Regions from separate parts of the Micromonospora sp. CPCC 205539 genome, predicted to be linked through region 1. Evidence: riboswitches for the same ligand, from Rfam matches in the RefSeq annotation. Region 1 holds a riboswitch; each other region holds the start of a gene.
What was found. A riboswitch is a leader RNA that binds a small molecule or an ion and turns the genes downstream of it on or off. The one in region 1 is predicted to bind cyclic di-AMP.
Positions count from the first base shown of each region.

Region 2: another riboswitch for cyclic di-AMP. It lies ahead of V6V47_RS30045 (coiled-coil domain-containing protein); the one in region 1 lies ahead of V6V47_RS05350 (C40 family peptidase).
Region 3: another riboswitch for cyclic di-AMP. It lies ahead of V6V47_RS13175 (coiled-coil domain-containing protein); the one in region 1 lies ahead of V6V47_RS05350 (C40 family peptidase).

Region 1 covers NZ_JBAKHW010000004.1:211,252-214,450, reverse strand. The annotation lists gene V6V47_RS05355 (N-acetylmuramoyl-L-alanine amidase) at 1-1,421, opposite strand, end outside; cyclic di-AMP (ydaO/yuaA leader) riboswitch at 1,656-1,791, shown strand; gene V6V47_RS05350 (C40 family peptidase) at 1,804-2,844, shown strand; gene dcd (dCTP deaminase) at 2,910-3,199, opposite strand, start outside.
Region 2 covers NZ_JBAKHW010000057.1:836-4,034, forward strand. The annotation lists gene V6V47_RS30040 (hypothetical protein) at 1-382, opposite strand, end outside; gene V6V47_RS30045 (coiled-coil domain-containing protein) at 501-1,565, opposite strand; cyclic di-AMP (ydaO/yuaA leader) riboswitch at 1,571-1,702, opposite strand; gene V6V47_RS30050 (cation diffusion facilitator family transporter) at 1,824-2,741, opposite strand; gene V6V47_RS30055 (HelD family protein) at 2,847-3,199, opposite strand, start outside.
Region 3 covers NZ_JBAKHW010000012.1:109,113-112,311, reverse strand. The annotation lists gene V6V47_RS13180 (carbonic anhydrase) at 1-698, shown strand, start outside; gene V6V47_RS13175 (coiled-coil domain-containing protein) at 753-1,772, opposite strand; cyclic di-AMP (ydaO/yuaA leader) riboswitch at 1,777-1,907, opposite strand; gene V6V47_RS13170 (YibE/F family protein) at 2,074-3,199, opposite strand, start outside.

The DNA.
Region 1 (3,199 bases):
GCGGACGAGCCGCGCGGCGGGCACGGCACTCCAGCGGTGACGCAGCCGGTGAACGCCGGCTGGTTGGTGGCGAAGTCCGGGTCGATCCGGACCAGCCCGGTGGCCGGGGTGCCGGTGTCCAGCCGGGGCGCGTGCAGCAGCTCGAAGTAGTGCGTCCAGTCCCAGTACGGGCCGGTGTCCCAGTGCATCCCGCGGACGTTCGCGGCGATGGTGCCGGGCACGTTGTCGTGACCGATGATGTGCTGACGGTCCAGCGGGACGCCCAACCGCAGCGCCAGGTGTCGCACCAGCTTCGCCGAGGTCCGGTACATCGCCTCCGTGTACCAGGTGCCCTGCGCGGCGAAGCCCTCGTGCTCCAGCCCGACCGCTTTGGAGTTGACGAACCAGTTGCCGGCGTGCCAGGCGACGTCCTTCGTCTTCACGTGCTGGGCAATGTGCCCGTCCACCGAGCGCAGCGTGTAGTGCCAGCTCACGTAGGTGGGGTCCTGGACGAGTTTCAAGGTCGTCGCGTAGCTGCCCTCGGTGTCGTGGATGACGATGTACTCGATCTTCTGCCGGGAGGGCCGGTCGGAGAGGTCGTGGTTGCCGTAGTCCCCGTCGCCGAACGCCGCGTAGGGCGCCGGGATCCACTCGCAGGAGATGGTGGTGGGGCATTCCAGCCCGTCCGGTCGGGCGAGCCGGCGCAGCCCCAGCCGATCCAGCCAGGAACGCTCCGGCTGGACGGCCCGGGGCGGCAGCGTGATCCGCTGACCGTCGTCGGTCACCCGCGACTCGCCGGCCCCGATGGTGGTGAAGACCTCGTCGGCGAAGGCCGCCGCGGCGTCGGCGCTGTCCGCGCCGGCGTAGCGGGCCACCGCGCCGTACCAGGTGGCTGGGTCGGTGCCGGCGCCGACCGGTGCGCCCAACTCCCTCTGGTACGAGGCCAGCAGCGCCGCCCCGCCCCGGATGTTGACGTCGGCGTCGGTGCGTAGCGACTCGGGGGCGGCGCCGGTCAGGGCGGCGGCCGCGTCCACGGTCTGCAACGCGGCGGCAGGCGGTGCGGGATCCTCGGCCGGCCGGGGTGCGAGCGCCACCGCCGAGCGGGAGTCGTCGCCCCGCGGGTCTTCGGTGCCGGCGTCGTGGTGTCCGGTCCCGGGCAGGGCGGTCACGTGCCGGGCGTCGGTCAGGTGCATCGGGCCGTAGCCGGCACCGGTGCTCGGTGTGCCGTCGTTGCTGTCCCAGCGCGACTCCAGGTAGGAGACGCCGAGCAGCACGTCCGTCGGCACGCCGTACTCCGCTGCCGCCGCGACGTACTGCTGCTGACGGTCGGCGGTGGGTGCGGCGGCGGCCGGGCCGGCGGAGAGCGGTACCGCGGTCGCGGCGGCGACCACGGCGGCGGCGAGCAGTGCGCGCCGGCCGGCCGTCAGGTCTGGACCTTGCATCGAACCCCCTATATTCGGCGAGTGCAGGTGAGGTCACCATCGCGCCGTCCGGGAGTCCGCGTCAATACCTTTCCATTTATCGAAGTCTTGAGAAGAAAACCTTCGCGTACGGACGGTGACCCCGCGCAATCGGTACGGAGTGTCACGGCGGCACGGGTTGCGAAGCGGTAACGGGCGTCTCTACTCTGGTCATTTGTCGGCCCGGTAGCAGGTCCGCCCACCCCGGGCGGTAACGGACCGACACCGCCGAGTCGCTTTCGAGCGAACCGGGGACCCAGGTCCCTCGGGGTGAATCCGCATCCACTGCGGTAGGGCGCCCACTTCCCGCCCGAACCCGTCAGCTAACCCGGTAGGCGGTCAGGAAGAAGGAGTACGGAACCCGGTGGCCCACCATGCCCCGCAGCCGTCGTCCGAGTGGTCGGCATCAGCCGGCCCGACGACGACTGTGCCGCGCCCACGCTGGTCCCGATTCACCACCGCCCTCGCCGCACTGGTCGGCGTCGCCGTCGTTCTGACCGGCAGCGCCACGGCGGCCCACGCAGACCCGTCCGTCGCCGAGATCGAGCGCCAGATCGACGCCGACTGGAACAAGCTCGAGCCGATCATCGAACGGCACAACGCCACCCGGACCGACCTGGCCGTCAAGCGCAAGCAGGCCGACGCCCTGGCCGCCCGGATCGCCCCGCTGGAGCGCCAGGTCGACGCTGCGATGGACAAGGTCAGCGCCCTGGCCGTCCGCGCCTACAAGGGTGAGAACGTCTCCACCGTCAACGCCGTGCTCGGCAGCCGCTCGCCCAGCGAGGTGGTCGGGCAGCTCGAGATGCTCGACCGGTTCGCCCACAATCAGCAGCAGGACGTACGCGAGGTCGCCGACCTGCGCGACCAGCTCGCCCAGCAGAAGGCCCCGCTGGACGAGATGGTGGTCCAGCTGACCCGGACCGAGGCCCAGCTCGCGGCGAAGAAAAAGCAGATCAACGAGGAGATCGACCGGCTGCAGAAGCTGCGGCTCAAGGTCTACGGCAATGGCGGCGGCGGCCCGCTGCGCCCCGCGCCGTGCCCGGCCAGCTACCCCGGCGGCGCCGCCGGAGTGGCGGTCAAGTTCGCGTGCGCGCAGATCGGCAAGCCCTACGTGTGGGGCGCCGAAGGCCCCAACTCGTACGACTGCTCGGGGCTCATGCTGGCCGCCTGGAAGAAGGCCGGCGTGTCCCTGCCGCACAACGCCGCCCAGCAGAGCCGGGTGACCAAGAACGTCAGCAAGGGCGACCTTCGGCCCGGTGACCTGGTCTTCTACTACAGCGACATCCACCACGTCGGCATGTACGTCGGCGACGGCTGGGTGGTGCACGCCTCGCAGGCCGGTCAACCGGTCAAGATGAAGAGGGTCGACGACGGCCCGATCCACAGCTACGGCCGTCCAGGCTGATCCACGACAAGCAGAGGGCCCGTCGCGATTCGTCGCGGCGGGCCCTCGTCGTCAGTTCGTCGGGATCAGCGGGTCGGCCAGGTGCGCCAGTGTTGCCAGGCGCGGCTCGGCGTCGGCCCGCGCTGCCCCTGGTAGCGCGACCCGTAGACCACCGAGCCGTACGGGTGCTCGGCCGGCGAGGAGAGCCGGAAGATGCAGAGCTGCCCGATCTTCATACCCGGCCAGAGGGTGATCGGCAGGTTCGCCACGTTGGAGAGCTCCAGCGTCACGTGCCCGGAGAAGCCCGGGTCGATGAAGCCGGCGGTGGAGTGGGTGAGCAGGCCGAGCCGACCCAGGCTCGACTTGCCCTCCAGGC
Region 2 (3,199 bases), on a different contig from region 1:
TCACCAGGTCGGCGCGGTCCCGGGCGGGCAGAGCGGCGCCCAGTGCCCCGGCGTGCCGCAGGTTCGGGGTGAGGAGGAACAGCACCAGTCCGACCATCACCGTGGTGATCACCAGCTTCGCCAGCACCCAGCGGTAGCGCAGCAGCCCCCACGGAGTGAGCAGCGAACTGGCCACACCGATCAGCCAGACCAGCACGCTCAGCGGCGCGAACAGCACCGTCCCGATCAGCGCGGCGACCGGATAGACGACGGCCGGGTCGGCGCCCCGCTGCGCCGCGATGCCCAGCGTGAGCAGCACCAGGTCGGCGCCGAGCCAGCCCAGCGACGTGATCAGGTGCAGGGTGAGCAGGGCCTTGCGGGCGGTGGATGGGATCCGAGGCATACCGCGAGCCTGCCCGCCGGGGCCGGTCGAGTCGTCCGACCGCTGGCGACAATCGGGGTACGCCCGCTGACGTACCCGGCCGGTGTCCCCGACACGCGGGGGCACCGGCCGGACGGGGTCAGTACACCGACAGGTGCACGTGGTTGGTGTGGGCGCTGGACGGGTCGCTGCCCGCCCCGCTGTACGACTTCCACCCGCTGCTGGGCAGCCAGATCTGCCGGTACCAGATCACGTAGAGCACGGCGAGCCGGTCGGCGTTGCGGATGAAGTAGGCGGCCAGGTTGTTGCCGTACGTCTTGTCGCCACCGGTGGCGTTGCCGCCGAAGCCGGACTTCTGCGCGGCGAAGTCGCACGCCCGGCCCTTCGGGTGCTCACCTGAGCCGCCGTTGCGGTGGCAGGAGACGTACCGGGTGAAGCCTGCGGCCTTGGCCTGGTTGAGCGCGTGCAGGGTGCGGGGGGTGATACAGCCGGTGGCCGGAGTGGGGTCGTTGACGCTGCACGACTCCGATGGCCACGAGCCGTCGGAGTTGCGCGGCGCGGCCGTGGCGTTGGCGGCCGAGGTGCCCCGGTTGGAGCTGGTGTCGGCGGTGACCTGCGGCTTGGTGGTGGCCACCGTCAGGGCCCGTTCGGCCTGCTCCTTGCGCTTGGCCATCACCGTGACCTGCTTGCGCTGCTCGCGGATCTCGCCGTCCAGGGCGACCCGGGTGCGGTCGGCCGTGTCCTTGGTGTCGAGCAGGTCGCGCAGCACCCGGTCCTCGTTGGCGGCGACCGATTCCAGCGCGGCGGCCCGGTCCATGAAGCCTTCCGGGGTGTTGCTGTTGAGCAGCGCGGAGATCGTGCCGAGCCGGCCCGTACGGTAGGCGACTCCGGCGATTTCGCCGACCTTGCGACCGCGTTCGGTCAGCTCGGTCTCGGTGGTCTTGAGCTGGACGGCGAGCTGCTGCTGCCGCTGGATGGAGTTGTCCAGGGCTCGCTTCGCGTCCAGGTAGCCCTTGCTGGCCGCCTCGAGCTGGGCTCGCAGCGCCGGGGTGCCGCCCTCGACGTCGTCGTCGGGTGCCGCGGCGACCCGCAGGCTGGTCGGGGGAGCGGCCGAGGCGGTGCCGGCCGGGAGCGCGACGCCGAGGGCGAACATCGCGACGATCAGGGCCGCCAATCGAGCGGCAGGTGGTCGTGCTGGTGCCACTGCGCATGTCCTTCCGTCAGCCGCCGACCGGGTTAGCTGACGGGTTCGGGACGGAAGATCCCTACCGCTGACGCGGATGCACCCCAGGAACATGGTTCCCCGGTTCGCCCGCTAGGGCGATTAGGCGGCGACCACCACCGGCGCCGGGAGGGCGCCGCCGGGTGGAGGCCGGAACCGAGCCTACCGGTGCCGATGGGGCCCGTGCAGCCAATGTGACGGACGGTGTTGACGTGATGACCAAAAGGGGGCCGAGTAGGGCTACCACTCGATCGAGCCGCACGCCCCGGGGGCGGCACCGGGCTCGATCTGCAACGTCGCGTGCTCGATCCGGAAATCGTCGTGCAGGGCGGTGCGGGCCGCGGTGAGCACCGCGCCGACTTCCGCGCCGGGTGCCATGGTCAGGTGTGCGGAGGCCACCTCCATGCCGGAGGTGAGCGTCCAGACGTGCAGGTCGTGCACCTCGACCACGCCGGGCACCGCGGCCAGCCGGTCGTGCACGGCGGTCACCTGGAGGTGTTCCGGGGCGGCCTGCACCAGGATGCGGACCGCGGCCCGGCCCAGCCGCCAGGTGCGCGGCAGGATGAAGACGCCGATGGCGACCGCGACCAGCGGGTCGGCCCACCACCAGTCGGTGACCTCGATGAGCAGCGCCGCGCCGATCACGCCGAGCGAGCCGAGCAGGTCGCCGAGCACCTCCAGGTAGGCGCCCCGGAGGTTGATGCTCTCCCGGGCCCCCGCGCGGAGCAGGGCGAAGGCGACCAGGTTGGCGAGCAGGCCCAGTACGGCCACCGCGAGCATCGGGCCGGCCAGCACCTCGGGCGGGTCGCCGAACCGGCTGATCGCCTCGACCACCACGTAGACCGCCACGCCGGAGAGCAGGACGGCGTTGGCGAGCGCGGCGAGCACCTCGAGCCGGTAGAGCCCGAAGGTGCGTTGCGGGTCGCCGGTGGCCCGCCGGGTGGCGGTGATGGCGGCGAGCGCCATGGCGATGCCGAGGACGTCGGTGAACATGTGCCCGGCGTCGGAGAGCAGGGCCAGTGAGCCGGTGTGGAAGGCGGCCACCGCCTCGACCACCATCAGGGCGGCGAGCAGGCCGAATGCTGCCCAGAGCCGACCCCGGTGCTGGTGCGCGGCGTTGGCGACCGACCCGTGGTGGTGGTCATGACCTGCGCCCACGAGACCACCCTCCGCTGTCGGCTGGGACCCGGTCAAATATATGTTCACATCGCAATGTATGCAACTGTCCGGCCGGCGGGTGCCGCACAGGCTCACTGCCCAGGGTCAGCCCGTCGGGTCGATGGTGGTGAGCCGCTGGGTGGCCCGGGAGAGCGCGACATAGAGGGTGCGCACCCCGGCGCCGGGGTCCGCCCGGATCTCGCTCGGGGCGACCAGCACCACGCCGTCGTACTCCATGCCCTTGGCCTCGAGGCTGGTCACCACCTGCAGCCGCGGCGCGCCGAGCGCGCCGAGCCAACCGGCGACCTCGTCGCGGCGGGGGACCGGCGTGATCACCCCGACCGTGCCCTCCACCTCGGCCAGCAGACTGGCCGCGGCCTCGGTGATCGCGGCCTCCAGGCCCCTGGCAGGCACCACCAGCTCGACCGGGTCGACGCCGGTGGAGCGTACGGCGCTCG
Region 3 (3,199 bases), on a different contig from region 1:
CAGGTCCGCAGCGCACCACCGACTCCGTGTCGGTGCCGGCCAATCCGGCCCGCGCGTACGCCGAGCTGGCCGCCGGCAACCAGCGCTTCGTCAGCGGCGCCCCGCACCACCCCAACCAGGACGCCGGGCACCGGGCAGCGGTGGCCGACGGACAGCACCCGTTCGCGGTGATCGTCGGCTGCTCCGACTCCCGACTGGCTGCCGAGATCATCTTCGACCGCGGTCTGGGTGACCTGTTCGTGGTCCGCACGGCCGGGCACACCGCCGGCCCCGAGGTGCTGGGCAGCGTCGAGTACGCGGTGACCGTGCTCGGCACCCCGCTGGTGGTGGTGCTCGGCCACGATTCGTGCGGCGCCGTGCAGGCTGCCCGGGAGTCCGACGCCACCGGCACCATGCCCCCCGGGCATCTCCGTGCGGTGGTCGACGCCGTACTGCCCAGCCTGCGGCGGGCCGCCGCCGAGGGGGTGGACGACATCGACGGCATCGTCGACGTCCACATCGCGCAGACCGTCGAGACGCTGCTCGGTCAGTCGCCCGTGCTGGCCGCCGAGGTGGCGCAGGGGCGCTGTGCCGTGGTGGGGGTGTCGTACCGGCTCGCCGCTGGCGTGGTGCGCCCGGTGACCGCCGTACCGGCCGGTGCCGCTCCGCTCGACGTACTGACCGGTTCCACCGACCCGGCCGCGCACGCCGCCGCCTGACGCGGCGAGGGCCGCCCCGCGCGAAGCGGGACGGCCCTCGACGGAGCGTGCGGGTCAGAGCAGCGACATGTGTACGTGGTCGGTGTGGTTCGACGGTCCGCTGTACGACTTCCAGCCGGTCGCCGGGAACCAGATCTGTCGGTTCCAGATCACGTAGTAGATGCCGAGTCGATCGGCGTTGCGGATGAGGAACGCGGCGACGTTGTTGCCGTACATCCGGGTGTCGTCGTTGTGCCACGGGGCGAAGCCGCTCTTCTGCAGCGACCAGTCGCAGGCGCGGCCCTTCGGGTGCTCCCACGGCCCGCCGGAGCGGTAGCAGCCGACGAACCGGTTGAAGCCGGCCCGTTTGACCTCCTTGTACGCGTGCAGCGTGCGGGGAGTGACGCAGCCGGAGGTGGTCGGGTCCTTCTCGCTGCACGACTCGGACTTCCAGTCCCCGTCGGCGGTGCGGCCCGGGCCGATCTTGGCGACCGGCGAGGTGGCCGACACCAGACCGCCGGTGAAGCCCTTGCCGCCGACCAGCGAGAGCGCCTTGTCCGCTTCGTACTTCTGCTTGGCCATCACGGCGGCCTGCTTCTGCTGCTCGCGGACCTCCGTGTCGAGGGCCAGCTTGGCCTGCTCGGCGCGCTGCTTGACGGTGTTGACCTCGGAGAGCTTCTTCTCGTTGACCATGTTCATCTCGTCGAGCACCGCGGCGCGCTGGACGAACGAGTCAGGGGCGTCGCTCTCCAGCAGCATCGCGAGGGCGCCGATCCGGCCCGTCCGGTACGACTGGGCGGCGATCTGCCCGACCTGTGGGGCCAACGCGGCCAGGTCGGCGTTGGCGCGCGCCACCTCCTGGCCCAGCTCCACCTGCCTGCGCTTGGACTTGTCGAGCTTGGACTTGGCCGCCGAGTATTCGCGGTTGGTCTTCTCGATGACGTCGGTGAGCAGTTGGGGCTCGCCGTCCTCCTCGTGCCCGGACGGCGTCGGAGTCGCCGGGGCGGCGTGCGCCGGGAGGGGGCCGACGAGCACGGTCAATGCGGCGATCACGGCCACCACGGGTGTCGACCAGCGGCGTAGGGGTGCCGTCACAGTGTTCCCTTCCGTCGACCGCCGACCGGGTTAGCTGACGGGTTCGGGGCGGAAGTGGCCCCTACCGCTGACGCGGATTCACCCCACGTGCCTGGGTCCCCGGCTCGCCGTGCGGCGATTGGGCGGTGGCACCGCAGGCGCCGCTTCGCGCCTTCGGCGGTGACCGGCAGTGAGGTTACCCGAGAGTCCTTCGCCTGAGCTACGTCCAGATGCCGACTAAAAGCGTCATTTCGCCATGGCGCTGCGTGACCAGTGACGCGGTTCTCAGGGCGAATGCCCCACCTCGTCACACTGAGGAGTGTCACCATGCCGTCTCCGTGCTCCTGTCCGGGTCTGGCCACGCGTCGATGGCGGTGGCGGGGGGTGTGGACCGGGCCGGGTCGGACCGACCCGCGCGCGGTGAACTCAGTGCGGCCAGTGCCTCCGCCCGGGACGGCCCGGCGGGGGCCTCGACCGTCGGCGTGTCGCCGGGCCGGCCGGCAGCGGCCACCACCGCGGCCAGCCCGGTGGTCAGCGGGACGGCAGCGATCAGGCCGAGCGTGGCCACGATGCTGCGGACGATCTCCTGCGCGAGGAACTCGCTGGTCAGGATCTGCGCGACCGGCCGCGAATCGGCGGTGAGCAGGAGCAGTAGCGGCAGCGAGGCGCCGGCGTACGCCAGCACGATGGTGTTGACCGTGGAGGCGATGTGCGCCCGGCCGACCCGGGTGGCTGCCCGGTAGAGCTGGAGCCGGGTCAGCCCGGGGTTGGCGTTCGCCAGCTCGGTGACGGTGGCCGCCTGGGTGACTGTCACGTCGTCGAGCACACCGAGCGAGCCGATGATGATCCCGGCGAGAAGTAGGCCGTGCAGGTCGACGTTGGCCTGGAACATCGACAGCGTGGTGGCGTCCTCGCTGCCGAAGCCGGTGAGGTGGGTGGCCGCGGTGGCGACGGTGCCGAGGACGCCCGTCAGCACGAGGCTGCCCAGGGTGCCGAGCACCGCGACCGAGGTCTGCGCGGTGACGCCGTGCGTCAGGTACAGCACCACGAACATGATCAGGGCGGCCCCGACCACCGCCACCAGCAGGGGCGACCGACCGGCGGCGATACCCGGCAGCACGAAGGTGAGCAGGATGGCGAAGCTGGCGGCCAGACCGCCCAGCGCGGCCAGGCCCCGCCAGCGGCCGAACGCGACGATCGCGGCCGCGAAGACCACCGCCAGCCACACCAGCGGCGTACCGCGCTGATGCTCGGCGATGTGCCAGGTGCTGGCGGTGGGATCGGTCGGATCGGTCAGCTCGACCAGGATGACGTCGTCGCCGGCTTCGATTCGCGGGGCGCCGGGGCCGTCCGGCACCGGCGTGTCGACCTGCTGGCCGGCCGCCGGCCCGTCGTCCACCCGGACGGTGATCGTGCCGCACGGCCCGGCTCCGGCGCCCGGGGTGCCC